3 regions of the Anaerobacillus sp. 63XJN7_4_ISO-PGPR-S23-413 genome follow, and region 1 is predicted to be linked to each of the others. Evidence: a T-box and tRNA genes for the amino acid it is inferred to sense, from the RefSeq annotation. Region 1 holds a T-box; the other regions hold tRNA genes.

What was found. The T-box of region 1 lies ahead of argS (arginine--tRNA ligase). A T-box ahead of a tRNA ligase gene usually reads a tRNA of that ligase, here a tRNA-Arg.
Region 2: it has a tRNA-Arg gene. The T-box ahead of argS (arginine--tRNA ligase) is inferred to sense a tRNA for this amino acid. The anticodon was not compared.
Region 3: it has a tRNA-Arg gene. The T-box ahead of argS (arginine--tRNA ligase) is inferred to sense a tRNA for this amino acid. The anticodon was not compared.

The regions. Positions count from the first base shown of each region.
Region 1 is NZ_CM149688.1:637,090-647,501, reverse strand. It holds gene AC0VYO_RS03590 (TraR/DksA C4-type zinc finger protein) at 1-391, shown strand, start outside; gene argS (arginine--tRNA ligase) at 422-2,107, opposite strand; T-box leader at 2,162-2,376, opposite strand; gene AC0VYO_RS03580 (hypothetical protein) at 2,421-2,621, opposite strand; gene AC0VYO_RS03575 (spore germination protein) at 2,900-4,423, shown strand; gene AC0VYO_RS03570 (GerAB/ArcD/ProY family transporter) at 4,410-5,498, shown strand; gene AC0VYO_RS03565 (Ger(x)C family spore germination protein) at 5,495-6,628, shown strand; gene AC0VYO_RS03560 (hypothetical protein) at 6,651-6,965, opposite strand; gene AC0VYO_RS03555 (YfhE family protein) at 7,103-7,270, shown strand; gene AC0VYO_RS03550 (N-acetylmuramoyl-L-alanine amidase) at 7,330-7,980, opposite strand; gene AC0VYO_RS03545 (sigma-70 family RNA polymerase sigma factor) at 8,200-8,763, shown strand; gene AC0VYO_RS03540 (hypothetical protein) at 8,771-9,400, shown strand; gene AC0VYO_RS03535 (ABC transporter permease) at 9,496-10,412, opposite strand, start outside.
Region 2 is NZ_CM149688.1:1,972,543-1,982,954, reverse strand. It holds gene AC0VYO_RS10760 (thymidylate synthase) at 1-229, opposite strand, end outside; gene AC0VYO_RS10755 (Hsp20/alpha crystallin family protein) at 380-823, shown strand; gene trxB (thioredoxin-disulfide reductase) at 858-1,799, opposite strand; gene AC0VYO_RS10745 (YuzB family protein) at 1,992-2,228, shown strand; gene AC0VYO_RS10740 (hypothetical protein) at 2,421-2,648, opposite strand; gene AC0VYO_RS10735 (YpjP family protein) at 2,702-3,325, opposite strand; gene AC0VYO_RS10730 (transporter) at 3,670-3,996, opposite strand; tRNA gene AC0VYO_RS10725 (tRNA-Glu) at 4,122-4,196, opposite strand; tRNA gene AC0VYO_RS10720 (tRNA-Gly) at 4,204-4,277, opposite strand; tRNA gene AC0VYO_RS10715 (tRNA-Ser) at 4,283-4,375, opposite strand; tRNA gene AC0VYO_RS10710 (tRNA-Ala) at 4,395-4,470, opposite strand; tRNA gene AC0VYO_RS10705 (tRNA-Arg) at 4,475-4,551, opposite strand; tRNA gene AC0VYO_RS10700 (tRNA-Leu) at 4,560-4,644, opposite strand; tRNA gene AC0VYO_RS10695 (tRNA-Thr) at 4,650-4,725, opposite strand; tRNA gene AC0VYO_RS10690 (tRNA-Val) at 4,755-4,830, opposite strand; gene AC0VYO_RS10685 (hypothetical protein) at 5,028-5,183, opposite strand; gene AC0VYO_RS10680 (NRDE family protein) at 5,312-6,067, opposite strand; gene trhO (oxygen-dependent tRNA uridine(34) hydroxylase TrhO) at 6,126-7,028, opposite strand; gene kapB (kinase-associated lipoprotein KapB) at 7,128-7,523, opposite strand; gene AC0VYO_RS10665 (cell wall hydrolase) at 7,598-8,212, opposite strand; gene AC0VYO_RS10660 (acyl-CoA dehydrogenase family protein) at 8,354-9,505, opposite strand; gene AC0VYO_RS10655 (glutaredoxin domain-containing protein) at 9,545-9,787, opposite strand; gene AC0VYO_RS10650 (toxic anion resistance protein) at 10,003-10,412, shown strand, end outside.
Region 3 is NZ_CM149688.1:2,416,751-2,427,162, forward strand. It holds gene AC0VYO_RS12730 (ATP-binding protein) at 60-1,370, opposite strand; tRNA gene AC0VYO_RS12735 (tRNA-Arg) at 1,505-1,578, opposite strand; tRNA gene AC0VYO_RS12740 (tRNA-Gly) at 1,670-1,743, opposite strand; tRNA gene AC0VYO_RS12745 (tRNA-Gln) at 1,749-1,823, opposite strand; tRNA gene AC0VYO_RS12750 (tRNA-Tyr) at 1,828-1,912, opposite strand; tRNA gene AC0VYO_RS12755 (tRNA-Met) at 1,930-2,006, opposite strand; tRNA gene AC0VYO_RS12760 (tRNA-Arg) at 2,021-2,097, opposite strand; tRNA gene AC0VYO_RS12765 (tRNA-Leu) at 2,108-2,192, opposite strand; gene kynU (kynureninase) at 2,355-3,632, shown strand; gene AC0VYO_RS12775 (hypothetical protein) at 3,691-3,876, shown strand; gene AC0VYO_RS12780 (spore coat protein) at 3,888-4,172, shown strand; gene AC0VYO_RS12785 (alanine/glycine:cation symporter family protein) at 4,296-5,678, shown strand; gene AC0VYO_RS12790 (YjcZ family sporulation protein) at 5,791-5,955, shown strand; gene AC0VYO_RS12795 (5' nucleotidase, NT5C type) at 6,153-6,686, shown strand; gene AC0VYO_RS12800 (NAD(P)/FAD-dependent oxidoreductase) at 6,697-7,611, shown strand; gene AC0VYO_RS12805 (D-alanyl-D-alanine carboxypeptidase family protein) at 7,666-8,874, opposite strand; gene AC0VYO_RS12810 (hypothetical protein) at 9,143-9,307, opposite strand; gene AC0VYO_RS12815 (alpha/beta-type small acid-soluble spore protein) at 9,483-9,686, shown strand; gene AC0VYO_RS12820 (hypothetical protein) at 9,738-10,235, opposite strand; gene AC0VYO_RS12825 (DNA alkylation repair protein) at 10,290-10,412, opposite strand, start outside.

The sequences.
Region 1 (10,412 bases):
ATGTGTAGAACATAGTCCATCACAAAAGACATCAGACAGAAGACCAGCAGAAGAAGGTGTACTTGGCAATTCCTTCGAGGAACATGTAAACGACACTAACGATGCTACCTTTTTTGACGCTGAAGATTCATGGCAACGAGCTGCGAAGTATGGAACATCCGAAACACCTTCAGACTTTAACGCTCAGGAAATGAACTATGACAAAATGTATATTGATTCCAATGAGCCTGTCGGGTATGTCGAGGAAATCGAATCATTTTTATCAGCCGATCTAGATGGCAAACCATCTGGAGTGATTCCAAATCAACGTCATGAACGTTATGAAGACTTACTGGATGATCATGACCAGAAGGCAAGTCAGGGTACAATCGAAGATAGTGACCTCATCTAAATAAGACAGCCCTAAAAACGGGCTGTCTTATTACATTTCTTCTGGTGCATGTAGTCCTAACAATCGCAAGCCTTCTTGTAAAACAATGGAGACAGCTGACACCAGCTGCAATCTCGCTTGTTTACAGGATGGGTCATCTAAGATACGAATCTGTCCATAGTATTTATTAAAAGAACGTGAAAGGTCAAGGACAAACTTTGCGATTTGAGAAGGGTCGTATTCAGCTGCTGCTCTTTCAATTACATTTGGAAAACTAAGCAGCTTTGTCACAACTGACCAGGCTTCTTCATCTTCGAGACCTTTTATATGATCATTGGAATGAAAATCCCCTTTGCGTAGAATAGAACAAGCACGCGCATGAGTATATTGCACGTACGGACCAGTTTCACCCTCAACACGTAGCATGTCTTCAAGTGAAAACTCTATATCATTTCGACGATCATTCTTTAAGTCATGAAACAAAACGGCCCCTACCCCAATTTGTTCAGCAATCGCGTTTTTATTTTCTAAACTAGGATTTTTGGTTTCAATATTTACTTTTGCAAGCTCGATTGCTTCAGTCAACACTTCTTCTAGCAATACTACTTTCCCTTTTCTTGTCGACATTTTCTTTCCATCTTTTAACATCATTCCGAAGTTAATATGGTGCATTTGATCTGCCCAATCGAATCCCATTTTCTTTAATACTTCAAATAATTGTTTGAAATGTAGACTCTGTTCATTTCCTACGACATAGAGAGCCTTACTAAATCCATATGTTTCATAGCGATAAATGGCTGCAGCGAGATCACGGGTTGCATAAAGTGTGGCACCATCTTTCTTCTTAATTAGACATGGTGGTAAGCTCTCTCCAAGTTCTACTACCATGGCGCCACGAGATTCAACTAAGAGATTTTTTTCTTCAAGTAGATCAATGACACTCTGCATTTTATCATTATAAAATGCTTCCCCATTTGTTGAATCAAAGGTAATCCCCATAAGCTCATAAATTCGATCAAACTCTTTAAGAGATTCTTCACGGAACCATTTCCATAATGAAACGGCTTCTGGGTTACCTTCTTCTAATTCTTTAAATGCCTTACGTCCTTCATCTTCAAGACCATTATCTGATTCCGCTTTTTCATGAAATGTAATATAGAGCTTAAGGAGTTCTTTAATCGTTTGCTCACGAACCTTTTGCTCCTCCCCCCACTTTCGGTAGGCCGTTATCAATTTGCCGAACTGAGTTCCCCAGTCCCCAAGATGATTAATGCGAATGGGGCGATAGCCGACTTTTTCAACAATTAGCGCTAATGAATTTCCAATAACGGTTGAGCGTAAATGGCCCATTGAGAAGGGCTTCGCTATATTAGGTGAGGAAAGATCAATCGTCACGGCACCTCCCTTTCCTACATTAGAAGCACCGTACTCACTTCCCTCACGTACAATGCGACTTATTACCTCAGTACTAACCATTTTTTTATTAAGAAACACATTAACATAAGGCCCAACAGCTTCTACTTTTTCAAAGGCTGACTCATGAATGTCAGTAACAAGCTCCTTCGCAATTTGATGAGGAGCCATTCGTTTCACTTTGGCAAGATCAAAGCATGGGAAGGCATAGTCACCTAAAGAGTCATGCTTAGGCAGTTCAATTCGCTGCAGAATATTAAGAAAGCTCACTTCTTCTTCACATGCTTGATAAAGTTGTTGTGCAAATAATTCTTTGTAATTCATACATTCCCTCCTATTTGTATATCCATTTGCCTATAAAAAAATCTCCGTCTCTATAAAAGAGACGGAGATGAATTCCGCGGTACCACTCTGATTGCTCAATAAAACGATTTGAGCCTACTTCACTCTATAACGGGGAGTCCGACTGCTTCTACTTAATTCAAAACAGTGTCTTGAAAGTCCGGTTCATGCCTGCTAAGGTTCCGAGCTCTCACCATCCCCGGATCGCTTTATCCGTATACAAACACTACTCTCTTTCGCATTGACGATACAATATTAGTCTTATTATAGCCGACTTCCATATAAATTCAACCACTTATTTTATAAGTCCTTTTTCCGATTCAGAATATCCATTTTTTTCACCATCAGCAAAACCTTCCTGATACCCTTCTCGATAAATGGATGTTAAGTACATGGAAATCAGCTGTCTTACTTTTGGCTCTACGTTCACGACCTCTAAATGCTTCATACACCGATCAACTGCCAATTTTTCCTTTTGAACATTTTTAATCGTCATCGTTAGAACCACCTTCCGGATAAGTTATCCGTATTATACACCACCTTAACAATGTATTTGCACTCATTCGACAAGACTCGATTTGAATTATGTTAAAACCCTACAAAAGACCAGTAAACGACGAGAACAATCACGGGATAACAAAGACTATAGACCTATCACAAGGCATTTATAACTCTTTTAAATCATTTATGAATGATTCATTTCAATTCGTATACATAACTTCTCAATTATTATAACAACCTATACCTATCTAATTTTATTGAGGAGGGTGCATTGTGAGACGAAGCAAACGAAAATCAATTCGAAATGAGTCCTACCAAATTCCAACTGCTACTGAATCACATGATGCATACTATTCTCTTGAAGAGAACAAAGAATATATAAAAGCAAAATTTCATAATACAGAAGATATCAAATTCAGAAATATTACGGTTCAGGATGTGAAATGCCTACTTGCTTATTTAGATCCTTTAGTTGATGAAGAGAAGCTACAAAGAACGATTATGAAACCATTATTTGAGACAAATCAGTTAAACATCGAGGATACAGTCACATCAAAGGAATACCGGCGATCAAAAAATTTAAATGAAGCTATTACAGGATTAACAAAAGGATTTGTCGTTCTACTAATAAATGGACAAGTACATTTTTATTTACTAGAAGCTTTCTCAGGAAATTCTAGAGCAATATCTGAGCCAATTAATGAGCAAGTCGTTCGCGGTTCACATGAAGGTTTTGTCGAAAATATTATGCAAAACCTACAAATGCTTCGCAGAAGAATTGAGAATCCTAACCTTGTGATTAGGTTCTTTAAAATTGGTAAAACAACAGACACGAAAATAGCTGTTATTTACTTACAGCACCTTACAAACCCTGATCTTATCGCAGAAATAGAAAAAAGAATCACATCTATTAAAACGGATTCCATTCAAACGCCTGGCTATGTAGAAGAGTTTATTGAGGATGCACCATTCTCTCCATTCCCCCAAATGCTAAGTACGGAACGACCTGATAGAATGACTGCTCACCTCATGGAAGGAAGAGTCGGTCTCCTAATGGAAGGAAGCCCTGCAACTTTAATTTTTCCAGTAACTTTTTTTGCCTTTTATCAATCGCCTGAAGACTACAACAGCAGATGGTATATTGGATCTATCTTAAGACTCATAAGAGTAGCCAGCTTTATTTTTGCATTAGGGTTGCCTTCATTATATATCGCCACCGTATCTTTTCACCCAGAGGTACTACCTGCCGAGTTAATCTTAAATATTAAAAGCTCGCTTGAAAACGTTCCATTCCCACCATTACTAGAAGCTTTAATTATGCAAATTATTCTTGAATTATTGAGAGAAGCTGCTATACGACTACCAGGTCCTATTGCACAAACAATTGGTATTGTTGGGGGTTTAGTTATTGGGACTGCGATTGTAGAAGCTAACCTTGTATCGAATATGATGATTATTGTCGTCGCACTGACGGCTATATCATCCTTTGCAGTTCCATCGTATGAAATGAGTATGTCAATCAGGCTGCTTGGTTTTCCACTCATGCTCCTTTCTGCAGCATTTGGATTTATTGGGCTTGTCTTCGGATTATCCATCATTTTAATCCACTTATGTGGTTTAGAAACTTTCGGCACACCTTATTTCTCCCCGCTTGCACCATTTCGTTTCAACGAACTAAAAGATTCTGTTATTCGCCTTCCAAGATGGTTACTCGGTAGGCGACCGTCAGACGTTCGTGCACAGCATGGAACACAGGAGTGGGTCTCAAGAAGGTGGAAACAAAATGAAGACGAGTAGCAAAATTAATTCGGCGCAGCTTTTTTTCATCATATTCCAAACACAAGTTGGCGTAGGCGTACTCTCTCTTCCCTCTTCCTTATATGCAGGAGCTGGAACTGATGGCTGGATTACTCTTCTTGTTACTGGTGTTGCTATCCAACTAATTATTTTTATACTTTACTTTTTGAGCAACCGTTTCCCATCATTAACGCTTTTTGAATATGGGCCTAAAATCATTGGCAAATATGTAGCATTCGTCGTCTCACTTCTTTACACACTATTCGCTATTTCAACAGCGGTCATTGTATTGGAATTGTTTGAAACCACAATAAAAACTTGGATCTTATTTCGAACACCCATGATTGTCATCTTTTTATTGCTAACTATTAGTGGCACTTACCTTGCTATTGGCAGAATCAAAGTAATGGGGAGATTTTATCAGTTTGTTTCAGTTCTAATTATTCCTCTGATCATTATGGCCGCCTATACTTTAAAGGACGCGGATATTCGTTATATCTTGCCAATTGGTCAAAATGGCGTAGGAACAATCCTAAAAGCAACACAGCAAGGGATAGTATCCATGCTGGGTTTTGAAATCGTATTATTCATTTACCCTTACGTTCAAACAAAAGGGAAAGCAGCACTAAAAAGCTTAACACTGGCTAATATAGCAGTAACATTATTATATAGCTTTTTAACATTTGCAACGTACGTCTTTTTTAGCCCTTCTCAGCTTGAAATGATTCCTGAACCCCTCGTGTATATGTTAAAAGGTGTATCCTTTGTAATTGTGGATAGAGTGGATCTCCTTTTTCTTTCGATCTGGATCGTTTCTGTTATGACTTCCTATGTATCGTATATATATATTGCAGGAAGAGGCATTCAATATTTAACAAAAAGAAAAAAAACAACTGGTCCCATTTTGACTGCCGCCTTTATTGCACTGTTTTTCTCAATGTTTTCACATGATCGATATACTGTGGAAATGATTTCTAGTTATCATGCGAAAGCAAGTTATTTTTTTGCCCTTGGCTTCCCTCTCCTGCTTTTGCTCATTAGTCTTTTATTTAAGAAGAAAGAGGAGTCACGATGAAAAAACTAAAACATCTTTCCATCATTTTTTCGCTCAGCCTGTTATTTCTGACCTCTTGCTGGGATCAGGAACTTTTAAAAGAATCGAAGCTGATTTATGGGGCTGGATTGGATTATGAGAATGAAAATGAAATTCGCACAACGTTCGCCGTTCGGAACCTTGGTATTCCAGTTAGTCAAGGGGGCGTATACTCTAATCGCATTCTTTCCGTTTCAGGGTCTTCACCCAGAGATACGCGAATTAAAGTGGATCGAGTTTTATCAAAGCAAGTAACAGCTTCAAAAAATCAGCTCATTCTCTTAGGGAAAGAGATAGCCAAAAAAGACATTGACCACATTTTTGATGTCCTGTACAGAGATCCAAAAGGTCCACTAGACGCTAGAGTCGGAGTTGTCGATGGACGAGCCGAAGACATGTTAAATTTAGACCATATTGGCGATACTCTCATTACAGAATTTATGTCAGATCTTATTAAAGGTGCTGAAAATAAAACAGAAGCCCCGCGAATGACGATCGAAAAAACATTTCGTTATTCTAAAGATGTTGGACAAGATTACGCCCTTCCATATATTAGTTTCAACAAGGATGTGGGCGCACCTGAAATAAACGGAATTGCTTTATTTCATCACGCCAACTATACAGGAGTTGTTCTTCCTCCAATAGACGCAACCTTACTACTCCTTATGGCTGATAGGAAAAGTAAAAAAGCAAGTATTACAGAAAATATTGGTGAAGAACACAATGAAGGTTTTCTCACCAAAACCGTTACTATAAACGTCCGAAATGCCAAAGCATCTAATGAATATTCTTTTCAAGATCAACAATTAAATAAAGGCGTTATCAATCTTGAAATAAGAGGAAATGTAGAAGAATATCCTCAAAACCATCTGTTTAAAGAAGGAATGGTACATGATATTGCAGATGAATTATCCACACGGTTAACAAAAAGAGCGAATGATATTCTTCATAAACTTCAAGAAGCCAACTGTGACTTCCTAGGTATTGGTCGTGATTTAAATGCTTATCACCACAAAGCATGGAATGAAAAACAGTGGGATAATGACTATCCAAAACTAGATCTTCAGGCAAACGTAAAGGTAAAGATCGCTGAAACAGGAATAATTAAATAGAAAGAGAGTAAGCGCACAACGCTTACTCTCTTTCTATTTGCTTCATCTCTTCAATCGCCGGTTCTTTTGCACCATACCAAGAATAGGCGACTTCATAATATTCCCCTTCATCCACAAGGTTCCAGGCCATTTCATCTTCAACCAAAAGTTCAATGGCCTCTCCTTCTCCTTCAGGCTGAACAAAAACATAGAAATGATGATCTGTGCTTTCCTTCTTAATCACTTCACCATGTTCAATATGTTTTTCATGAACATAGGTATACTTTCCAATTAAAAAAAGGCTGACAAGTACGACGATACTTGCAATCGATATATTTAATGCTCTCTTTCTATTCATAGTGCCTCCGTATTGAACATGTTTAGTATTAAGTTACCACAAACATTAGTATTTTAACAAAGTTAGATTAGGATGTTTAATGATTTTTTCACACGGGTACCATTTATTATAAGAGACGATACAAGGAGGAATTACAAATGGCTAAGAATTCTCAATACCAACCAATTCATGAGAGTGGTTTCTCACTAAGTGATGCTCAAGAAGTAGCTTATGCGAAAGAATTTAAGAAAGCAGATATTGCAGGCGGAATTCGTAAGCCTAAAGTGAAAAGGGCAAAGAGCGAAAATCCTGATCTACTTAAATAATGACTCTAAGGAGCCATGCTGATTGCATGGCTCCTTATTTATGCAGTACTTAGACTTCATCAAACCTTTTTCACAAATGCGTCGTACCCATTCTTTTTCAATTTCTGGCATAATTGATCAGCGCTAGCCTTCTCCTTATAAGCGCCGGCCTGGACGTAATACAGTGACTGTGGAAGCGCACCTTTTAAATACCGCACGGCCGCAAGTACAGCTTCCTCAGCGAGCTGAAGGCGATAGGAACGAGCCTTTAATTTTTTTACATCCGACGAAGAATCCAAAAAGCCGTATTCAATTATTACTGTCTCTACATCTCCAGTCAATCGATGCATGTAGTAGTAATCTTTTCTATCCGCTCCTTCTCTAGAGAATACCCTTCGCAATCCCATCCCGGCTTTTTTCAAACCTTCTGCTATACTGCCTGCCAAATCACTCTTTGCGTAAATTGAATGAATAACTTCAGCCCCACTTCCTCCTCCCGCATTATAATGGTTACTCAAACAAATCGAAGCACCTGACCCTTTCACAAGTGCAGAACGCTTTTCAGAAGATAGATCAATATCTGTCGTTCTTGTGATCGCACACGGTATGCCAAGATTCTTCAAAAACTCATATTGATGAAGCGCTACTTCCATAGTCCAATCCTTCTCTTTCACGCCATTCGCCACCGCTCCTGGATCATTCCCGCCATGTCCTGCATCAATGATAATCACTTTTCATTCCCCCTCTATTCCTTTTTCGTATCGATTATTCTCGATACCAATCGCTGCCTCCTTATGCTATATATCGAATTGAAAAAGATAAAAGGGGCATTAACAGATAATTTTTACAAATTCTGCAACCTTTCTTTTGATCCTTCGTCTTAATAGGAAAGGTCTTAGTTTCAATTGCTATTCAGTGCCAACCCTAAATGACCTTCGAAGGATGATGATATGAACGATAATTCCCCTCTTAAACTTAATGCAGATTTCTCTACCTATACAACACTGCAAAAAACAGAGTTAGTCGAAGAATTAATGGATCAATACGGCGAAGCTCTGCTAAGACTGGCTTATACTTATGTAAAGGACTGGGGTAAAGCAGAAGATATCATACAGGAGGTTTTTCTGACTTGCTTTTTAAAGATAAATACCTTTCGAGGAGAAGCTTCTCTAAAGAACTGGCTTTATCGCATTGCGATTAACCGTTGTCATGACTATGTACGAAGCTGGTCTTTTAAAAACATCATTCCAAGTAACATGATCTTAAATTTCTCTAAGAATCATCAGCCTTCCCCAGAACTTATTGCGATAACAAAAGAAGAATCTTATATGTTACGCCAAACGATTTTACAACTTCCATTAAAATATCGTGAAGCATTTATTCTCTACTATCATGAAGATTTATCCATTAGGGACATTAGTTCACTCCTTGACACAAAAGAGGCAACTATAAAATCCAGATTGCACAGGGCTCGTCGCCTTCTTGAATCAAGACTGAATAATGAAAGTGAGTGAATGAAAAATGAACCAAAATAGATTAAAAGAAAAAGTGAAAGAATCTTTATTCATTAAAGAGCATTTAACAGAAAGAAAAAAAGAAAGAATTATGGAAAATATCCTTATTGCTCATTACGCTGACCATAAGAAGAAACGAAGCACCTTTCTAGCATTGGTTGGATTTGCGGTCTGTTTGGCACTACTTATGACAGTCACTCTCACAGTCATTGATATTGATTTGGATCCTCCTATAAAACATGAAGCTTCTAACAAACTACAAGAGGCCCCATACGTAAGTGCAGCTTATATGAAGCGGGCATCAGAAATTGCTCAACGTGACCTAGATATTCTCGATGTAACCTATTTCTCAATGGATAAAACGATCTATCTGGATATCATGGTGTCAGACAGTTTTTCAAATAAAAAAATGAAGGAACTAACAATACAATATTTGGAGGTGTTATCTCATTTATATCAATTGAAAAATGATCAACTGGGGGAAATATGGGATTATTATCATTTAGAAATTACGATTAAACCAAACAGCGATTACCCTTCTTTAGCCTTTATGGATGAAGAAGATAGTACCTTTTTTCTTAAAGGTTCTAAGAGGATAAAGGAAGCAAGTATGAGTTGGTCCTCTCCATCTAATTAACTAACCTGTATGAATTTTTATCCGCTACTCGTAGATCATAGTAACGTTGTAAACAATCATAAAAGAAAAAGCACAATCTTGAATTGTGCTTTTTCTTATCTACTTGCCGTTTTCCTCTCCATCATTTCGCCATGATTATGAACAAAAGAAAAGGAACTTGAATCGATCTCTGTCTTTGTTTCAGGAAGTTCAACATTCTTCATCCTTCTACTATACGACTGCTTATCTAACACTTGCTTGAAGCCTTCTAAAACAAAATTCAGTGCCAGTATGACAAGAACAAAACATAGGATGGGAATCAACGGAATCCATGTTTCATATGAAAGGAATCTAAAGGTGGATCCAATTAACCCTGACCATTCTCCAGAAACCGAGCGATATTCATCACCTAACATAGGGTCTGGATTAAAGAACGTTCCACCAAAAAACAACTTCAACAATCCAAGATGTAGCAAAAGAATCAGAACGTTAACAATTTGCTGAAGAAAAATAATCATCATTCGTGGTCCTAAGTGTGGTAGTACATGCTTTGAAAGAATATGTCTTCTAGAGCCTCCTAACGTTCGTGCTCCTTCAATAAATTCTCTACCCCAAATGGCGTTCGTTTCATTTGAAATAAGAATCGTCGTTGTAGGAATAGCGACCGCTGTCAAGATAATCACTTCAAAAACCATGCGTTCAGTGAAAGAGTATGAAAACGTTCCTTCCATCCCGTTTTCCATTAATACTCCATGGAGAATAAAGTAACATAATAACGAAATAGGGATATACTGCATCGCATCCACCACTCCAGCTGTGCTTCTAAGCGTTCGGCGAAAATAAGTCCCTCCAATTACACCTGCAACAAACGATAACGCCATTCTCATTGAAGCAACAAGAAAGGCAATTCCAATTGTATATTTCGCACCAATGATAATTTGCTCAAACAAATGGTAGCCGAACTTATCTGTACCAAATGGAAGAACTTGTACAGGTGAAAGAGGCGATCGGTCAATTAAATTTCCATCGTCGT
Region 2 (10,412 bases), 1.3 Mb from region 1:
CACCATTATCCTGAAGATACTTTACATTGGTGTCTCCATTTAAAAACCAAAGAAGCTCATGAATAATTGATCTTAAGTGAAGTTTTTTGGTAGTTAAAGCTGGAAAACCTTCTTGTAAATCAAACCTCATTTGATGTCCAAATACACTGACCGTCCCCGTGCCTGTCCGATCAGATTTCTTAGTTCCGTTATGTAAAATTTCTTCGCATAGCTGCAAATAAGTCTTCATCGTACTCCTCCTTCAATTCTCTAATGATCATTGTAACATGAAGAAAGATGAGAAGTAACTTGCGAATTGTATGTAAAAAACAGCCAAAAAGCACATTTTCCTTGGGCAAACATACTGTATAACAGAAATGTTGGAAAGGATGAAATAACCATGGCGAAAGGCGATAAATTGCCCAAACTGTTTCAAGACCCTGCTATTCAAAATTGGATGAACACCTTTGATGATTTCTTTAAAGAGCCATTTGCGAATCTTCTACCAGCTCAGTCGTTTCGGGTTGATCTTTATGAAACGGAGGATGCATTTATTGTTGAAGCAGAGTTACCTGGTATCACAAAGGAGCAAATTAAAGTGGAACCACTTGGAGATGGTCTTCGGATTTCCATTGAATCTAAAGAATTTCATGAGTCACGAAACGATAAACAAAAATATTACAAACAAGAACGGTCCTATTCAAGTACTAGTCGCACCATTAAGCTTCCCTTTCACTTTTCCATGAAAAATGTGAAAGGAAAATACGAAAATGGTGTTCTAGAAATTAAAATACCCAAATCTGATCGCATACGTACCGATTCGAATTATATTAACATCGACTAAAAAAGCGCAGGGCCAAGGCCTGCGCTTTTTCTTCTTACATACTCCAGTCTATAAAGGCGTTTCCTTCAAGGAACCGCTCACAATCCATAGCCGCCATACACCCTGTGCCTGCTGCTGTGATCGCTTGACGGTAAGTGAAATCCTGTACATCTCCACATGCAAATACACCAGGGACATTCGTTTTTGTCGTTCCTGGTTCTACTTGAACGTAACCTTTATCATCCATATTAATTTTACCCGCGAGAAAATCAGTGTTTGGACGATGGCCAATCGCAACAAATATGCCATCTGTCTTAACGAACTCCTCTTCTCCCGTATCACTATTCTTTACTTTAATACCGCTCACTTTATTGTTTTCTGCTACAACCTCTAGCGGGGAAGCATTCAGCTTCCAGCTAATTTTATCATTAGAGCGAGCACGCTCCTGCATAATTTTTGATGCGCGAAGTTCTTTCCTCCTGTGAAGAACAGTAACTTCTGAAGCGAATTTCGTTAAGAAAGTCGCTTCTTCCATAGCTGAGTCTCCTCCACCAATCACAACGATTTTTTTACCACGGAAGAAAAAGCCGTCACACGTTGCACATGTACTCACACCTCGACCCATATTCTCTGATTCTCCTGGTATACCTAGAAGCTTTGCTGAAGCACCAGTCGAAATCAAAACAGACTCCGCCATAATATCCCCGAGAGTATCTGTTTTTAATTTAAAGGGACGCTCATTAAAATCAATATCCTTCACCCATCCTCGCTCAATTGTAGCGCCGAACCTAAGCGCCTGCTTCTTCATATTTTCCATCAATTCTGGACCGAGAACGCCATCTGGAAAACCGGGAAAGTTCTCAACATCTGTTGTTAACGTAAGCTGACCACCAGGTTCCGGTCCCTCAATGACGAGCGGCTCCATATTAGCCCTCGCAAGATAAATGGCTGCTGTTAAACCCGCTGGTCCTGTTCCTACAATAACTGCTTTATGCATAATGACCCTCCTCTATCGACTTCATTATGTTATTTTTCCTAATTATATAGAAATAAACCCTTCTCTTACAAATTATATGGGTATCCATCAATTTGTTTCTTGATCTTATGCAAATGGTTGTTCATTTTCACACCTTCTTGATAGAATAGAAACAGTCTTGTAATAGTAAGGAAAACCCGAGGTGAATAAAAGATGAATCCAATAGTTGAATTCTGCATGAGCAATCTTTCGAGCGGTTCACATAAAGCAATGGAAAAACTAGAAAAAGATACAGATCTTGATGTGCTCGAATATTCTTGTCTTGGTCACTGCACACTTTGTAGCCAGGATATTTACTGTCTCGTTAACGGCGAGCGCGTTACTGCCGAAACGCCCGATGAGCTAGTTGATAACGTCTACCAGTTCATCGAAGAAAATCCGATGTTTTAACCGAATTTGGACATACTAATAAGTGAATCCAATTAGAGGAGGAGCTTACATGAAAAATCGAAACGCGTATGATCCGAAAGTCGGTGTGCAAGGTGAAAAAGAAGGCGAAGACGCTCTTCTTATGAATAAAAAAAGAGGCCCGCAAAATGCGCGCCCTAAAAAAAAGTAAAAGCCGCTTTATGCGGCTTTTTATTATGCTATGCGAAACCGAAAAGTAAACCAGAAGTCTTCATTGAGTGAGGTGCCGGTAGCAATAATATGCTGCTCTCCTTCATCATCAAGCGTAATCCAGCTATGATGCTCATCTTTATAAACTGGATAGAAATGACCTTCCTTAAATAATTTACGATTCAATACACTTTCTGAGCCGGTTAAAGGCTCTTCTTCGAAAACATCTCTAATACATTGTACAAGTTCCATCTATGTTGTGATCCTCCCTTAATCTCCAACCAAAAACACCCCGCGCACCTCTCTTACGAGAGCCACTTAGGCGGAGTGTTTTTATCCCAATAAATCTTACCTACTTCATAATGTTCTTCAAAATCATCATTCGCTGCATGGTAATGAAAATTAAACCAATAGCCATCTTGTGGGGGATGATCTCTTCTCACATGAAAACGCAATAAGTCTTCCCCACTCTGTTGATTATATACATGAAGAATACGTTCTCCGTATCCACCAGAAGGGTTGTCTGTCAAACGAAGTGACCTTAATGTATCCTCATCCAGATTTTCCACTGAGGTAGCGATCGCTTCTGTCATTTTAGGTACAATTGCATCTCGATACTCGTTACCGACTCGAGTTGAGATCGTTTCACCGAATTTTGTTAGCCCGAGTTGCTCGGATTGATTGCTTGCATAGCTTACAAAATGCGTCAGGAGTTCAGAAGAAGAAGCGTCCTGAGCTATGATGGGCCAATCATACTGATCAACAAGAGGCTCTATCGCCTTATCAGGCTCGTCCCTCGGCTCAATAAGAAGATGGTTTTCTTCTTGATAATTTTCTGATGACTCTGTTTTGTCATCTGCTAGATATCCAGTAGGAACCACAGTTCCAAGTGTAATAACAGCAACAAATGCTACAAATAACTTTCTCATCCAAAGAGGGAATTTCATTATGTGCACCTGACTTTCGAAGATCAATAGTTAGTATTATTCTCGCATGATCTTCTCAAAAAAGCCAGAAGTTTAGACGATTTTTCATTAATTTTCATTTGGCTATGGTAACGAAGCTTTTCATTCAAAAAGGCTCTTTTTTAAAAGATTGTTGCTTTCGAAACAATTGTTGAATTAAACACTAAACTTCGCTGATTGGAGCGGAAGGATGCTAACCGCCTGCCCCGCGAAAAACGAGCATCCCTGAGCGAAAATTCACCCACTATAGCAACAATGTCTACGAAAGAGCCTTTAAAAAAGAGCGCTTCATGTAAGCGCTCCATCTATTAACAAGTAAACATATCAATTCTTCTCAAACTTATGCCTGTATACACCCACCTTCTACCGGTCCAGCGAAACCCTGAAACAGAAGTACGCCCTACATAAACTGGCCAAAACCAAAATGAATTGCCGCCTCTCATCCAAATATAAGTAAACCGATACATACACCTTCTAATGGATCCCGGATCTACAGCAAATGTTCCAGCTTGTGCTGACTGTGGTCTAGGAGGCGGTGATGCTGGTGGGCTCGATGTTGGAGCTACGGGTTGCTGACGGTAGGCATCTGTGTTGTCATAATGATAAGCAATGTGCTCATGTTCTTCATAATACATTCGGTCCATCCCCTCTCTTATACAGTCACTGTATGCTGTATTCTGATGAGACGTACCGAATTGAAAACAACAAAAAAAGCATCTCTTTGAGTATGCTTGAGTCAAAAAGTCTATGGAAATTTAGTTGGTGACCCGTACGGGAATCGAACCCGTGATACCGCCGTGAAAGGGCGGTGTCTTAACCGCTTGACCAACGGGCCAAAAAAATGGAGCGGGTGATGGGGATCGAACCCACGACATCAGCTTGGAAGGCTGAGGTTTTACCACTAAACTACACCCGCAAAGATGGAGGAGGAAGAGGGATTCGAACCCCCGCGGGCGACTAAGCCCCTGTCGGTTTTCAAGACCGATCCCTTCAGCCAGACTTGGGTATTCCTCCAAAAACATGAAAATATATATGGTGGAGCCTAGCGGGATCGAACCGCTGACCTCCTGCGTGCAAGGCAGGCGCTCTCCCAGCTGAGCTAAGGCCCCAATATGGTGCGCCCGAGAGAAGTCGAATCCCTAACCTTCTGATCCGTAGTCAGACGCTCTATCCAATTGAGCTACGGGCGCATATTCTATGGTGCGGGTGAAGGGACTTGAACCCCCACGTCGTAAGACACTAGATCCTAAGTCTAGCGCGTCTGCCAATTCCGCCACACCCGCATGTGTGGTGCCGGCCAGAGGACTTGAACCCCCAACCTACTGATTACAAGTCAGTTGCTCTACCAATTGAGCTAGGCCGGCATAATTTAATGAAAGTCATCAAAAATAAATGGTGGAGGATGACGGGCTCGAACCGCCGACCCTCTGCTTGTAAGGCAGATGCTCTCCCAGCTGAGCTAATCCTCCATTAAACAGCGACTTCATTATTATACAATAACTTCTTTTGCCTCGTCAACACTTTTTTTAATGTATTTTTTCAAGGACAAGACCTATCTTATCACCGACCCCAAAAAAACACAACCCTTTTTCACAAAAAAATTATTCCCCATAGTTAAGCACTCCATTTTTGACATAGAAAAAAAGCAGGGAGCGCTCTCCCCTGCTTATACTGGCGTTTGAATAAGTGGTTTTTTCTTTTTATTTTGGCGGAGTATTGGTCTTTTTTTAGTCACCATTTCAGAATCATATTTTCGGTACTCTTTCATGTCGGTTGATTCCCGCAAAAGCTGATCTTCAACATAGTGACGCTTTCTTTTCAAAAAAACCCCTCCTCATAAGTAATAATTCTCAATACCCTATTTTTCTGTTGTTAAACCCGAATCTTTTTCACCATCGATCTATCGGCAAAAGTTACAGGTAACACATAATTTATTCACTTAGAGCGCAATTATGCTTCATCCAGATTAAATTGGTAATAATTTTCCTGATCTTCTCCTGACCTCTCAACAAAAGTAACTTCTCCATTTTGTGAAACCATAATAACAGTTTGCGCCCTCGTTCCGTAATGATCCGACTTAATAAAAACGGGTGAAAGCATCCTTTCCCATTCAATCGGCACGCCTGTCTGTGGTAATAAATAATCAGGTGCAGGCTCAGCATGAGAAAGCATTTCAAAAAGACGATTTTGATCGAGGTTCTTTTCTGCACTTAAATAGTGTTTCAATTCTTCTTTAAGCTGCTCAACCTTTGGCCAGCTCGTATTCAGTAAGTGATTACTTACAGCGTGAACACCGTTCTCTAGTTTTGAAATTTGATCCTGCCGGTTTGAATAATAATAAAGGCTCTTAAAATCTCCTATGATTAAATTAAATCCATTGTACTGATCTTTCTTTTGTCGAACCATTTCTAGGTATGATAATGGGGATTGATGATCACGTAAGTAATCGGCCGTTAGATCACCCCTTGATAGACTTTTAGGCTGCTCATTCGCTTCTCGATAATTCGTAAGGGCTGCAATTCTTCCGTTTGTTGTAACCCCTAGCCATGTTCCCATAGCCTTTAAATCACGCCCCGCAAGTAGTTCTGGTACATCTTCCCAATAGTTCGCAGGTTTTGTTGGACGCTCGTAGAATTCATCTCGGTTGGCTACGAGTATAAATGGGTATGTAGGATGAACATTTTGAGCTACAGCAATTAAGCACATCTTAACGCGCCTCCTCTCTCGTTTCACTGTAAGAAAAAACGCAGCGTTAGCCGCTGCGTTACGATTGGATCATACGAACTTCTTCTTCACATGCAGAAGAACAATAATGGTTATACTCCTCTTTGCAAGAATCACAGACGATGTGAAGCTTGTCACACTGTACATTAGCACAATTGATATAAGTATCTGCTGGCTCCTCACAATGATAGCATTTCCCTACAACTGTATCTTCATCGGTACGGTTTACATTAACAGCAAGACGATCATCAAATACAAAGCACTTGCCATCAAAATATTTCCCCTGTACCTCCGGGTCTTTACCATACGTTACAATTCCTCCATGAAGCTGTGAAACGTCGGAAAAACCTTTTTTCATTAAGTAACCAGAAAATTTCTCACAGCGAATTCCACCTGTACAATAAGTTAGTACTTTCTTATCTTTTTGGTCCGAAAGATTTTGTTCAATCCAGTCTGGAAGATCACGAAAAGCCTTTATATCAGGACGAATTGCATTGCGAAAATGACCAATATCGTACTCATAATCATTTCTTGCATCGATAACAATTACATCATCATCTTCTAATGCTTCCATAAATTCCTTTGGCTCAAGATAATTCCCGGTTATTTCTTTCGGGTTTACATCTTCCTCAAGCTTTAGTGAAACAATTTCTTCGCGCGGACGTACGTGCATCTTTTTAAAGGCATGACCTTCTGCTTCATCAATTTTGAAAGCCATATCACGAAAGCGTTCATCTGCTTTTAGTTCGTCCATGTAGCGCTCAGTATCCTCAACGGTTCCTGAAACCGTTCCATTAATGCCCTCTTTGCCTACAAGGACTCGACCTTTTAAATTGAGTGATTGACAATACTTAAGATGCTTTCGAGCAAAATAATCCGGATCTTCTATTTCTACATATTGATAATATAACAGCACTTGATATGCTGAAGCTTCTGATTGCAAATCAAAAACCACCCTTTACGTCTTCTTCAATCAAGCTCTAATCCAAGAGCCTAAATCAATACTATATCTTACCGGATTCGAAGTCTGATGTAAAGAAGATTACCTTGATGGGAAGTAGTCGTCTTTAAGCTTTTCGATTTCGATAAGAGATGCTTCGGCCCATCTTCCGCCTTCGTGCTTGAGCTCTGCGGATTGTGTTTCAAGCGCTTCCTTGAGTGAATCATGATAATCAGGAATATTTCCTTCGTAATGATTAATGGCTGACATTGGAACGAGCGCTTTCTCGAATTGGGCTAACGCTTTTCGCTGGTGAAAAAGAGGAACATCGAGCTGTTTGGGATTATGAAGGTCTCCCTGAGTTGGATGCTTGATGACAGCAAGAACTTTAATCACAGCTTTGGGGGACTTCATATCGACGACTTCTCCAATATATCTCCCCGTTTTATAACCTGCCGTTACTATTTCTCCTGGCTGAAACGTTTTTTTCTCTGACATAGTCGCTTCACTCCTTCATCTAACTGTGTGTACACGTCGATGATATCATAAAATCCTCCTTTATCAGGAGGATTTTATCTTGTGAAGACATGTTTCCCAATCTCTTTGATGATATGCCTTGTACGAATCCAATCGTCTGTTGCAATATCAGGATTGTAATAAAACAAAGCTCCTGAGCTTGGGTCTCTACCACTAAGGGCCGCATAGACAGCCTTATATGATTCTGCTCCTGGCTTTTGATCATATTGACCGTCAGATACTGCAGTATAAGCACCACTTTCAAAAATCACTTCTTTAATGCTATTTGGAAATCTTGCAGAAAGTGTTCGATTGACTGTTACAGCAGCTACCGCTACTTTCCCTTCAAACGATTCACCTCTTGCTTCTCCATTAACCAATTTGGCCAACATTTCAATTTCTTCTACAGAATAGTTCGATACAGTAAATTGATCCTTTGTTACTTTCTTAACATCATTCATATTTTTAACAGGAAGGTTAAGCAATAAGGCAACCTCCTGTTTCGTTTCTGGTTCAGATAAAGTTTCGTTTAATACAACTTCTTCATTAACCTCATTCTCAATCTTAGGCTTTACTTTCATCAATGATACGGCCGCTACCTGATGAGTTTGTGCAGAAAACAGAGCAAAAAAGAGGCTCATCATCATCATAGCAATGATCGTTTTGTTCATATATCTCATCCTTTCAGTAGCTTTTTGCCACGCCATAAAGGATAGAGGAAGGACAGGTCCCTTTCAATAGGGAGTCACAGGGATGTCTTCCACATATGAGAACAAAAAGAAACTCCTTCCAAAAGGGAAGGAGTAAGATAATTAGTCTTGAAATTGCTTCATTGCAAGAACTTGTAACGATAATTCATCACTCGGAGGATTGTGAAGCCCCGCTCTAACGTCTCGATAAAGTCGTTCCAGATGATTCTTCTTCATTAAGCTTCGTGCTCCTACAATACGCATTGAAAGATCAACAACTTCCAGTGCAGCGTTCATTGCTTGCGTTTTGGCAGCGAAAAGCTGTCCCTGCATGTTCATCCGCTCTTCTGGGTAACGATCCCACTGCTCTGCAACCGAATATAGAAAATGACGTGCTGCCATTAATGAAAGTCCGATTCGTCCAAATTTATCTTGAATGTGCGGTACATCTTTTAGTGGCACATCAAGTGTGTTCGGTTGGTAAGAAGACACAAATTGAACTGCCTCTTCCCGTGCTGCCTCTGCTATTCCCATGTATACAGCGGGAATATGGAGCAACCAGGCCGGAGGTAATGAAGCTGTTTTCCGATTTTTATCATAAGTTTCAAGGAGCGCATTAGAAGGAACAAATACGTCAGTCAATACAAGGTCATCACTACGGGTACCTCTCATGCCTAGCACATCCCAAGTCCCTTCAAGTTCTACACCTTCTTGACTCATGGACACTAAGAAATCTGTAGGGACACCTTCGCACGTTGCTTTGACAATCACTTGATTAAGGTGAGGACTTAATGTTGTAAATGTTTTTCGACCAGTTATTTTATATCCTCCTTCGACCGCAGTCGCGATCGTAGCAGGCATACCACCTCGAGTTGGGTCACCTGTCTCCTCTTCTGTTTGAGCTCGATTTATGAGCGTACCATCCACAACATGACGACAAAGCCTTTCATAAGTTGAAGCATTCCATGGCCTACGATCGCTTAAATCTTTTAGTACTCCCAGATGCCAGCCGAGTGATAGCGCACCAGACCCTTCTCCTTTACCAAGCTCTTCCTGAACAAGGACAAGCTCATAAAGAGAAAGACCACCACCTCCAAATTCTTCAGGGATCGTAAGTGAAGTAAAGCCTGATTCTTTCATACTTGCTATAATGGAATCAGGAATATACGCTTCCTGATCAATATGTGTGGCACTCTCCTTAAGTTCTGCTCGATGTTTATTAGCTAATTCGAGCAGCTTATGATCACGCTCATTTCGAACAAATTTATCAATCATTCTAAGACACCCTCTTTCACCAAAGTCATTAATCTATCATCAAGATGATGGAATATTCAGAAGTTCATCAATACGCTCCTGTTCAAATCCAATAATGACTTCGCCGTCGATGACAATCGTTGGGGTAGACATAGAACCGTGATCATGAATCAATTCATTGCGCGCAGCAACGTTTTCTTTTATGTTTAGTAGCTCATATTTCACTTCATGCATTTGAAAATAATTTTTCACAAACTCACATGGTGGACATGCCGGTTGTGTATACAATTTGACTTTTTTCATTTTGTTCACTTCCTATCACTAATTTACAAGTAATTCCGTTTAAAACATACCACCCTACTTTGCATCTTTCAACTATTTCAGTTAGGTGAGTTTGCTCGATTCACTCAAAGGGAATTGTTTTGCTGAAGGTGTTTTGAAACTTTTCACGAAATCTATTCGTATAGAATGATAGAAGAATAATTTAACGAATTCATTCAATTGAAGGAGTGACATATATGAGTAATCAACCTGAGAAAATCAACTCACAACGTGAAAAGGCTGAAGAGATCATTCAAAGCTTTTATCATGAAGACGATACAGATAAGATTCTCCAGTCATTATCAGGGCTTGGTGAAGATGCCCAGCGCAACGCTGGGGAATCCCTTGAAGCATTGAAGCGTCCTGTAAAGGGCATGATTGACCAACCGAATAACGACTTACCTGATAACTTACACAAACTCAGAGAGCATGTCTCAGACTTAGAGCCCTCTTATTTGCAAAAGAGTAAATTCAATAAACTGCTAAATCGAGTAATGGGGCGAAACGAAGTCGAGCAATATGCGAAGAAATACAAAACGGTCGAATCCCAAGTAGAAGTTATTGTTGAATCACTTTTAACTGGTAAAGATAAGCTACAAGAAGATAA
Region 3 (10,412 bases), 1.8 Mb from region 1:
TTATCCTATTGATTCTTGATTCGGGCACATTCGAGTAAAATCTTCGTTTCACTCGCCTTTTATTCCAATACGTGCTGATCTATCATAATACGAGGTAACTTCATTTCAAAGGTAGAACCTTGCCCTTCTTCACTCTCTATTAGCAACTCTCCTCCGTGTTGTTCAATAATCTTCAAACAAACTGATAACCCAAGCCCCGTACCACTCTCTTTTGTTGTGAAAAATGGTTCCCCTAGTCGATCAATATCTTCTTTAGAAATACCGGCGCCATTGTCGGTAATCCTTACAGATATAAACATCTCTTGAACATCCATACTCACATGAAGATATTTCGATTTCTCCATTAGACTCATTGCTTCAATAGCGTTTTTCATGAGATTAATAAACACTTGCTTTATTTGATTAGGATCAGCAAAAACAACTGCTTCCTCATTCCCAAAATTCGTTTGTAATGTTACATCGTTCAATAGAGCATTAGACTCAATCAAGGTTGAGACCTGCTTTAATAAACCTTTCATTTCAACATTCGTAAATAATGTACTATGCGGCTTTGCTAGCGTTAGAAGTTCACTTAGCACTAATTCGATACGGGATATTTCTGAAAAGATTATTTCAAAATACGGCATAGTGGATTCCTTCTTCTCAAGCAGTTGAAGAAATCCTTTCACCGATGTTAGAGGATTCCGAACTTCATGAGCAATTCCAGCGGCAAGCTGTGCAGCTGATGCTAGCTTTTCAGATTTAACCGCAAGGGCTTCATTTGTTTTAAGTAACCGCTCTTCTGATTGCTTTCTAAAGGTTTTATCCTTAATCGTTCCTGTCATTCCTTCAAATCTTCCTTTAGAGCTATATTCATATTTAATAAAGACCTCACACCAGACGAACCCCCCGCCTTTTTTCTGAACCCTGAATTCAAATACGTTAGATTTTTCTGCGCCATCTTGGAATCGAGATAATTCTTTATGTATATTCAGCCGATCATCTGGATGTATATAAGATAAGCTGTATGTGCCTATTGATTCCTGAACGTCGTATCCAGTTAACTCACCCCACGCTTCATTCAACCAGATCCAACTACCATCTATTCCAGTTTGAAAAACAACTTCGTTTAAGCTGTTTATGACACTATTATAGTTTTCTGATAGTTTACGATATTTTTCCTCACTATCTTTTAATTTGGACAGAAGTATGACAGAGCGATCATAATAAGAAGAGAACCACCAAACAATCACCATAACTGAGATCGTAAAGAATATGTCCATTAACCAATTGATTTTAATTTCATTCACAGAATAAAGCCAATAATCCCATAATAGAATCGCCATAAAAAACGTTACAACAGATATAATTCTTCCTTTATATCGCTTCATTTCGTCACCATTTCCCAAGTGATTTATTAATTACTAGTTTATTGGAAATGAAGCCTATGTGCAAACACACATGTGCCGTTAATAAAATAAAAAAACTCCTTGAATAAGTAATCTTATTCAAGGAGTTTTGGGTATGCGCCTTAGAGGATTCGAACCTCTGACCCACAGCTTAGAAGGCTGTTGCTCTATCCTACTGAGCTAAAGGCGCACGATATGAATGGTATTCCATCTCAACAAAAGTATACCATGATTAAAATCAGGTTGTGAAGTAGCTTTTAAAACTCTTCTACAATATGTAATGGAGCGGGTGATGGGGATCGAACCCACGACATCAGCTTGGAAGGCTGAGGTTTTACCACTAAACTACACCCGCAAAAATGGCTGGGCTAGCTGGATTCGAACCAACGCATGACGGAATCAAAATCCGTTGCCTTACCGCTTGGCTATAGCCCAATCATGGTGGAGGGGGACGGATTCGAACCGCCGAACCCTGAGGGAGCGGATTTACAGTCCGCCGCGTTTAGCCACTTCGCTACCCCTCCATGATGAAATTGTAATATGGTAGCGGCGGAGGGGATCGAACCCCCGACCTCACGGGTATGAACCGTACGCTCTAGCCAGCTGAGCTACACCGCCACTTAAATTATGTATGGTGCGCCCGAGAGAAGTCGAATCCCTAACCTTCTGATCCGTAGTCAGACGCTCTATCCAATTGAGCTACGGGCGCAAAAAATATATGGTGCGGGTGAAGGGACTTGAACCCCCACGTCGTAAGACACTAGATCCTAAGTCTAGCGCGTCTGCCAATTCCGCCACACCCGCATGTGCTGTGCATCAGCGACGTTTAATAATATACCATTGAATCATTTAAAATGTCAATCATTATTCTAAAAAAATGTAGAAAGTTTCTTTTGCAAAGAGTGAAAGCGTTGACATGCTCTTCTCCCTCTCATACGATAAGTTGTAGAAAAGGAGCTGTTACATATGAGTTTATCACAGTCCATTACAGGCGCAAAAGAATTCGACAAGAAAGACCCTTTAGCCCATTTACGTGATAAGTTTTACTTAAATCCAAATACGCTATATTTGGATGGTAATTCACTTGGTCTTCTATCAAAGAATGCGGAAGCATCCCTTCTTCGATCTCTTGATGACTGGAAGCAACATGGAATTGATGGCTGGTCTGATGGAAAGCAGCCCTGGTTTTATATGGCAGAAAACATCGGTGAGATGACATCAACGCTAATCGGTTCACATGCTTCTGAAACAATTACTACCGGTTCAATTACAACTAACCTTCATCAGATGCTCGCTACTTTTTTTAAACCTTCAGGAAACAAAACAAAAATACTAGCCGATTCTTTAACATTTCCATCTGACATTTATGCTATTCAAAGTCAGCTTGAACTCCATGGGTTATCCCCTAAAACTAATCTAGTACAAGTTCCGAGCCGTGACGGAAGAACAATCCTGGAAGAAGATATCATTGAGGCCATCGATGAGACTATAGCCCTTATTCTCCTCCCTTCCGTACTTTACCGGAGCGGACAATTACTAAATATAGAAAAAATCACAAAAGCAGCCCATTCTAAAGGAGTAATCATTGGCTTTGACTTAGCTCATTCAATCGGAGCCATTCCACATAAACTTCACGACTGGAACGTTGACTTCGCGGTTTGGTGTACATACAAGTACTTAAATAGTGGCCCTGGTGGTGTTGGTGGACTTTTTGTGCACGAAAACCACCTTGGCAGACGACCCGGTCTTGCTGGATGGTTCAGTTCCAAGAAAGAAGTGCAATTCGATATGAGCCATACGCTTACTCATGCTGAAACCGCTGGCGCATTTCAAATAGGCACACCCCACATTTTTAGTATGGCTCCTTTAATAGGAGCTTTGGAATTGATGAACGAAGCTGGCATAGATGCGATTCGAGAAAAATCATTGTCTCTTACCAACTATTTAATGTGTCTTATTAAAGAAAATCTTGCTGAAGATGGTTTTACAATCACTAATCCATCAGAAGATGATCGACGGGGTGGGCATATTTGTCTCGAGCACGATGAAGCTGCTCGAATTTGCAAAGCGCTAAAACAAAAAGGCGTCATTCCAGATTTCCGCTCACCAAACGTCATTCGCCTTGCACCAATTGCTCTCTATTCATCATTTGAAGATGTTTATCATGTTGTCCAAATTCTAAAGAGTATTATGATTGAAAAAACGTATCAGCAGTTTTCTAACGAGCGAAATGTTATCGCTTAAGTGAGTATAATTTGGTTTTTCTCCATTCATACTATGTGAAATGAAGGAGGGAAACAGGATGACTCAGCTGAACGAACTTGAACTTCAAAACCTGCGTCACATGATCGGCGGACATGAAACACTCGCAAACAAACTTGATTCCTATGCCCAATCTTGTACTTGTCCGCAGCTTAAGCAAATGCTTCAAAAGGATGCACAAGACGCACGTAACACACAACAACAATTAATCAGCTTCTTAAATTAAGGAGGGATTTTATGAATGAGAAAGACATGGTAAATGATTATTTATCCGTATTGAACAGCAGCTTAAGTAATTACGGGAGCGTCATTTCTCAAGCTGACAATCAACAACTTCGTCAGGCTCTTCAACAAATTAGAAATACTGATGAGCAGCGACAATATAACCTTTATCAATACGCTAAACAAAAAGGGTATTATCAGCCAGCTGCCAAAGCCCAAACCAATGAAATTCAACAAGTTAAAAACCAACTAACAGCTCCGCAGCAACAACAGAATAATCAGCCTCCCCAGGTCCATTAATCCAGAGCCGGTGAAAACCGGCTCTGTGTCTTTATGCTCATTTTTTCATAATTTTGTAAATAGAGTTTCAGCCTCCCTTTATATGGATAATTAAATGAGTATTACCTATAGGGAGAGATTGATATGGACTATATTCTTAATGCAATAACCGAATTTTCCGCGTTCATCTGGGGTTATCCTATGATGATTTTACTCTTAGGCGGTGGATTATTTTTAACAATCCGCCTCGGCTTCTTTCAAATAATCTTTTTTCCCCACGCTTTAAAACATACCATTGGTAAAATTTTCAAAAAAGAAAAAGGAGATGGCACAATATCACCATTTCAGGCCTTTGCCTCCGCTCTTGCATCTACTGCAGGTGCTACAAACATTGTTGGGGTTCCTGTGGCAATCGCTTTTGGAGGACCTGGCGCTATTTTCTGGATGTGGATTGTCGCTATAATTGGAATGTCTACAAAATTCTCGGAAATTGTTCTTGGGATCAAATACCGAGAGGAAGACAAAAATGGCGTGTATGTTGGTGGCCCAATGTATTACATAAAAAAAGGCTTGGGATGGAAGTTCGCTTCATCTCTATTCGCTTTTGGACTGATGATTGAAATCATTCCAAGTGTCATGGTCCAAACCAACTCCATTTCAACACTCTCAGAAAGTTCTTTTGGATTACCGACTTGGGTAACAGGTGTCTTATTAATTATCCTTATATCAATTGTTGTATTCGGTGGAATACGTAGAATTGGTTCTGTAGCTGAGAAGATTGTTCCATTCATGGTACTTACATATATTGCAGGCGCTATCGGCGTTATGGTGATTAATATAGAAGAGTTTCCAGCTGTTATGAACCTTATTTTCGTACATGCTTTTCAACCGATCTCAGCAGCTGGAGGTTTTGCTGGAGCTGGTTTTGCTGCAGCTGTTAGATGGGGCCTTGCTAGAGGGCTTTATTCAAACGAAGCTGGTATGGGTACGGCGTCTATTGCCCATTCTGCAGCACATACGCCTCATCCATGTAGACAGGGATTATGGGGCATTTTCAGCGTTTTTATCGATACAATCGTTCTCTGCACAGTAACAGCTTTTACAGTGCTTCTTTCAGGAGCTTGGAAAGACGTTAAACCCTCAAATGCAGCTGATATGGTTTCAGATGCTTTCTCTGGACTAATGGGAGCTACATGGGGCCCCATCTTTGTTTCTTCCCTCCTATTGATTTTTGTTATCAGTACGATAGGTGTCCTTGTCTTTTATGGTGAGAAACAAGCTGAATACTTATTTGGCACACCCTTTTCTAGAGTAATGCGATTTGTTTATATTATTTCTATTTTTGTTGGAGCTATTGGAGGACTTCAATTTGTTTGGGAGCTAGTCGACATTACACTCGCCTTGTTTGTTATCCCAAACGTTATTGCGATCTTATTCCTTAGTAAGGAAGTGAAAGAACTAACAGATGACTACAAATTAAATTTCTTAAAGCAAGCCCAAACGAAAGACAAAGGCATTAGTTCATAAGAAATTCACATGGGACATTCACCTAATTTAGGTTCCTCTCCGCTCCTGCCTATATCTTTTCTAGACGGAAACATACAGTGGTAAAGAAAGAGAATTTAAAGGGGGACCTAATATGTATCATGCAAACAATGCACCATACGGAAATGAGCCTTACCAACCAGTAGCTGGAGCTTCTTACGGCATGCCTTGTCACCGACCAGCTGGAAACGGCTTTGCGCTAATTGTTGTACTATTTATCCTGCTTATTATAGTAGGAACAGCTTTTATTAAATGTTAGTTTTTAACAAGCAAGAGCCACTTGGTTCTTGCTTTTTTTAGTTACGCTATGTTAGCTTAATTTTCGATTTATAGTTCATTCATTTTTTGATGAGTCAAAAATCAAGAACGTTCGTTCCATGTCCTTTCCTGAACAATTGTTCCAATTAACTTTGCCTGTTATAGTGATAAAGAATGTATGATGAAAGAAGTGAGACAATGAAAACCTTATTAATCGATATGGACTCGGTTATATGTGACCTTATGTCTGAATGGCACCAGAGATACAATAATGATTACAATGACGACTTGTCTGTTGAGAAACTTGAATGCTGGCGATCTGAAGACTATGTAAAAAATGAGTGTGGAGCTAAAATTTATGAATACCTTGATCAGCCAGGTCTATTTCTTGAACTCAAGCCTCTACCACATGCTATTGAAGTATTGGAACGTCTTTCATCCGTGTATGATGTTATGATTGTCACGAGTAGCCGTACATATGCTTACACTGAAAAAGAACAATGGGTAGAAAAACACCTTCCGTTTATCGGCAAAAGAAATTTGATTTTCTCGCATAGAAAAGAAATGATTCGCGGAGATTTATTATTTGATGATGCTCCACACAACCTCATCGCATTTAAAAATTCAGGGAGAATGGCCATTGCGATGAACTATCGTTATAATCAATATGTCGACGTCCCTCGCGTGAATAACTGGTTGGAATTTGAAGAATGGCTTTCAACATGGAAGTGAGGGTACGGTGGTGACTCAACGAACAGATTTGCTAATAATCGGTGGAGGACCCGCTGGAATTTCTGCTGGAATATGGGCTAAAAGACTAGGCATTAATCATTTATTGCTTGAAGCAAAGGATAGCCTTGGGGGGCAATTAAGTACAATCTATAATCAAATTGTAGACTACCCAGGTATGGTGGTTGCAAACGGTCAGGTTCTACAGGAACAGTTCATAAAACATGCTGAGGAAATCATGTGCGATTATGTTACAAACACTCGCGTAAAGTCGATCGATTGGACTAATCGGATACTTCAAACAGCAGAAGGTAATTCATATATATTTCGCTCTTTGCTTATTGCTTCAGGGTCTTCCCCACGTAGGCTAGATGTTCCTGGTGAACAAGAAATGATCGAGCAAAAAGAAGTATACTCGGCAACTCGAGATAAATTGAAATTCAAAGGCAAACATGTTGCTGTAATCGGGGGCGGAGACCGCGCATTCGAAGGAGCTCTTCTTCTTGCTGAAGCTGGTTCTCAAGTTACACTAATACATCGTTCTGATTGTTTTAAAGCTCGTAAGGAATACAAAGAACCTGTCATGCTCCACCCAAACATCGACATACTAACAAAAACGTTTATTACAAAAATAGATGGAAAAGGAAAGAAGAAACTATTCCTCGCTGACGAAGATCATCACTTTACAATGATGGTTGATGGTCTGTTCATTCGAATTGGTGTTAAACCAAACACTGAACCTTACGAGGATGGCATTGACGTCGATCAGGAAGGATACATTCGATGCAACTCTTATGGTGAAACATCTCTGCCATTCGTCTATGCTGCAGGAGATGTTTGCACTAGACCGCTGTTATCAAGTATTGCCTCCTCAGTTGGACAAGGAATGACCTCTGTCAAACAGCTATCGTTCTTTCTTGAAAATTAAAAAAGGACCCTGAGGTCCTTTTTTAATTTTCAATGTTAGGTTTGAAAGTTGATTTTAAGGAAAAGTTCGATGTCTTTTTTGAGAAGAGTGACTTCTTCCAAAAAATAAAGATAGTAAAATTACCACAAAAACGCCGATCCCAAAATAGAAAATATTTTCACTAGACAGCAATGATGCTGTTTCTTCATCTTTTACTTTTGCTGCTGGTTTTGTTTCACTTTCCACTATTGTCGCACCTTTGTCTTCTTCTAAAGAATTCACTTCAAGAAAATCAGCATCCAGAATGGAAACATATGAAGCCCCTTTACTTTCAAGAATATTGTTATCAGATATGGTAAGATCTAGCTCGTCATCTCCAACTTGATAAAGGGTCATATCCTCAGAAAGACTATATTCCTCATTATTTCCAACTCCTAAATCAGTCCCCTTCTTATACTCAACTGGCGTGAAAGCATTAAACCCATAGTTAAGCATGGATAATGTGTCCTGATAAGCGATTTGATCATCGTTTGCTTTCATCGTAACAGCAATCAATTCTTGACCGTCTTTTGATGCGGTTGTCACTAAAGTGAAGCCAGACTCTGAGACATACCCATTTTTTCCACCTGTAACAAAGTCATAATCGAGTAAGAGTCGATGATGGTTAATAAGCGTCGTTTCCCAATCTTCACCAACCCATTCTAATTTTTTGATTCCTATCAAAGATCGAAACTGCTCATTTTTCATGGCGTACTGTGTTATTCTAGCCATATCTTCTGCAGTCGTTACATGATTCTCATTAAAAAGTCCATTTGGGTTAACAAAATTCGTATTTTTGACACCAATTTCTTCACGTAAAAATTCGTTCATATCTTCAGAAAACGATTCCACGCTTCCACTTAAATGCTCAGCTATAGCGATTGCAGCGTCATTTCCGGAATTAACCATCATTCCTTTAACTAATTTTTCTAACGAAACGATTTCTCCTTCTTTCAAATACACCCTAGTACCATCTGCTTTACGTGCACGCTCGCTTACCGTTACCATATCATCCATCTCTCCGGATTTAACAGCCATAAATGCAGTCACAATTTTCGTAATACTCGCCGGGTACATTTCGTCATTGCCATTCTTATTAAAAAGAATTTGTCCTGTTTTGCCATCGATCAGTATAGCGGTTTCGCTTCTTACATTTGGTAGTTCCTGTGCTTGCGTTACTGATGGAAATAAGCTTACAGTTAAACATATGACCATTATAAGATTCGAATAGTGTTTTAGAATCATGGAAGCTCCTCTTTCTTTTAAATGCTATTTAAACTGTTCGTTCCATATTTTCATACATTGTCTAGTATAAAAGACCTGATCCGTTTTCTATTATAGCTAAGAGTGGTAAAACAGAAAATACTTATTTCTTTATACCCTCTCTAACAACTTTTAATATAAAAGTATTGGAATGAACTAATTTTTCATTTTCTTTTTTATTTGTGAATCCTGAATTTGATAGAAGTAAAAATAAATTCAACCATAATAAAAACCGCTCAGGGCGGTTTAGTTAAGAAGCATACGATCCTTTCCACTGCTCTACCATGGTTTGAGGGGCACTCCAGCAGACCCAGGATACAAGCACTTTATTTTCTTCAGATATCACCAACCAATATTCCAACCTTCTTTTATCGAGGTTTTGATAAAATCCTGTCTTAGTAATAAAGCGATCCATTCTTATATCCCTCCAGTTCATTAGTCTCTAAATAACATATTCGTTACCCAAATACAGAACCCTCTAAATTTTCAGAAAAATGAACGTCTCCGTAACTACCAAAAAGTTCCTATATTAAGATTGTATATCATTCTTTACTCCTGAGCATTATATTAGTCAAGGAGGTGTACACAACATGGCAAACAACAATAGCTCAAACAATCTGGTAGTCCCTGGTGTACAACAGGCTTTAGATCAAATGAAGTACGAAATTGCTAGCGAATTCGGCGTTCAACTTGGCCCAGACTCCACTGCTCGCTCTAACGGTTCTGTTGGAGGAGAAATCACTAAGCGCCTTGTCCAAATGGCTGAACAGCAAATGGGCGGCGGAAGCTACTAATCACCAACTGCATAGTATGGATATAGAGGGCGGAGCAATCCGCCTTCTTCTTTATTCTCCAAGTAATGTTGAAGTTTGTACAGCATGTGCAATTAACTCCGAAAGATCACTTATTTGATCTTCATTAATTCGACGGTTAAATTCTAAAACAATGTGAGTCTTTAATTGTTCCGCATCCTCGTATGGGAAAGATATCGTTTGTCGGATAGCAGGTCGATAACCCCAAATACTTCGGATATCTTCTTCAATCTGTTCACAGTCCTCTGCATCTGATATGGCAACATCAAACAGAATTTTGATTTCACATCCTGCTTGAACATGCTCTAGCTTAAGCTGCTCCGCACTGAAATTAGCTAGATCAGCAAAAAGTTCAATCGTTACATTCACATGTTCATTTTCACTAAACTCTACTTGATACTTTCTTGAAAGACAAGCTAAATCAACCAGATCTTTTCGATTGATGATGGAGATCTCACCATCAAGATCTCGATCATATAGCTCTCCCTCAAGAACTACTTTTACATTCTCATATATAGTTGGATCAAACATCCTGTCCCCCTCCTTACATTCTCACTATATCATGAATAAAGGAGGGAAAAGTCATTAAGAATTAGCACGTGGATGTGATCGAGCAAATTGAATAAAGGTTTCTTCGTCTCCAATTTCGCCACATGCCCCACATTGAACTCGTATGCTTGGTCCTTTATAAACCATATGGAATGGATC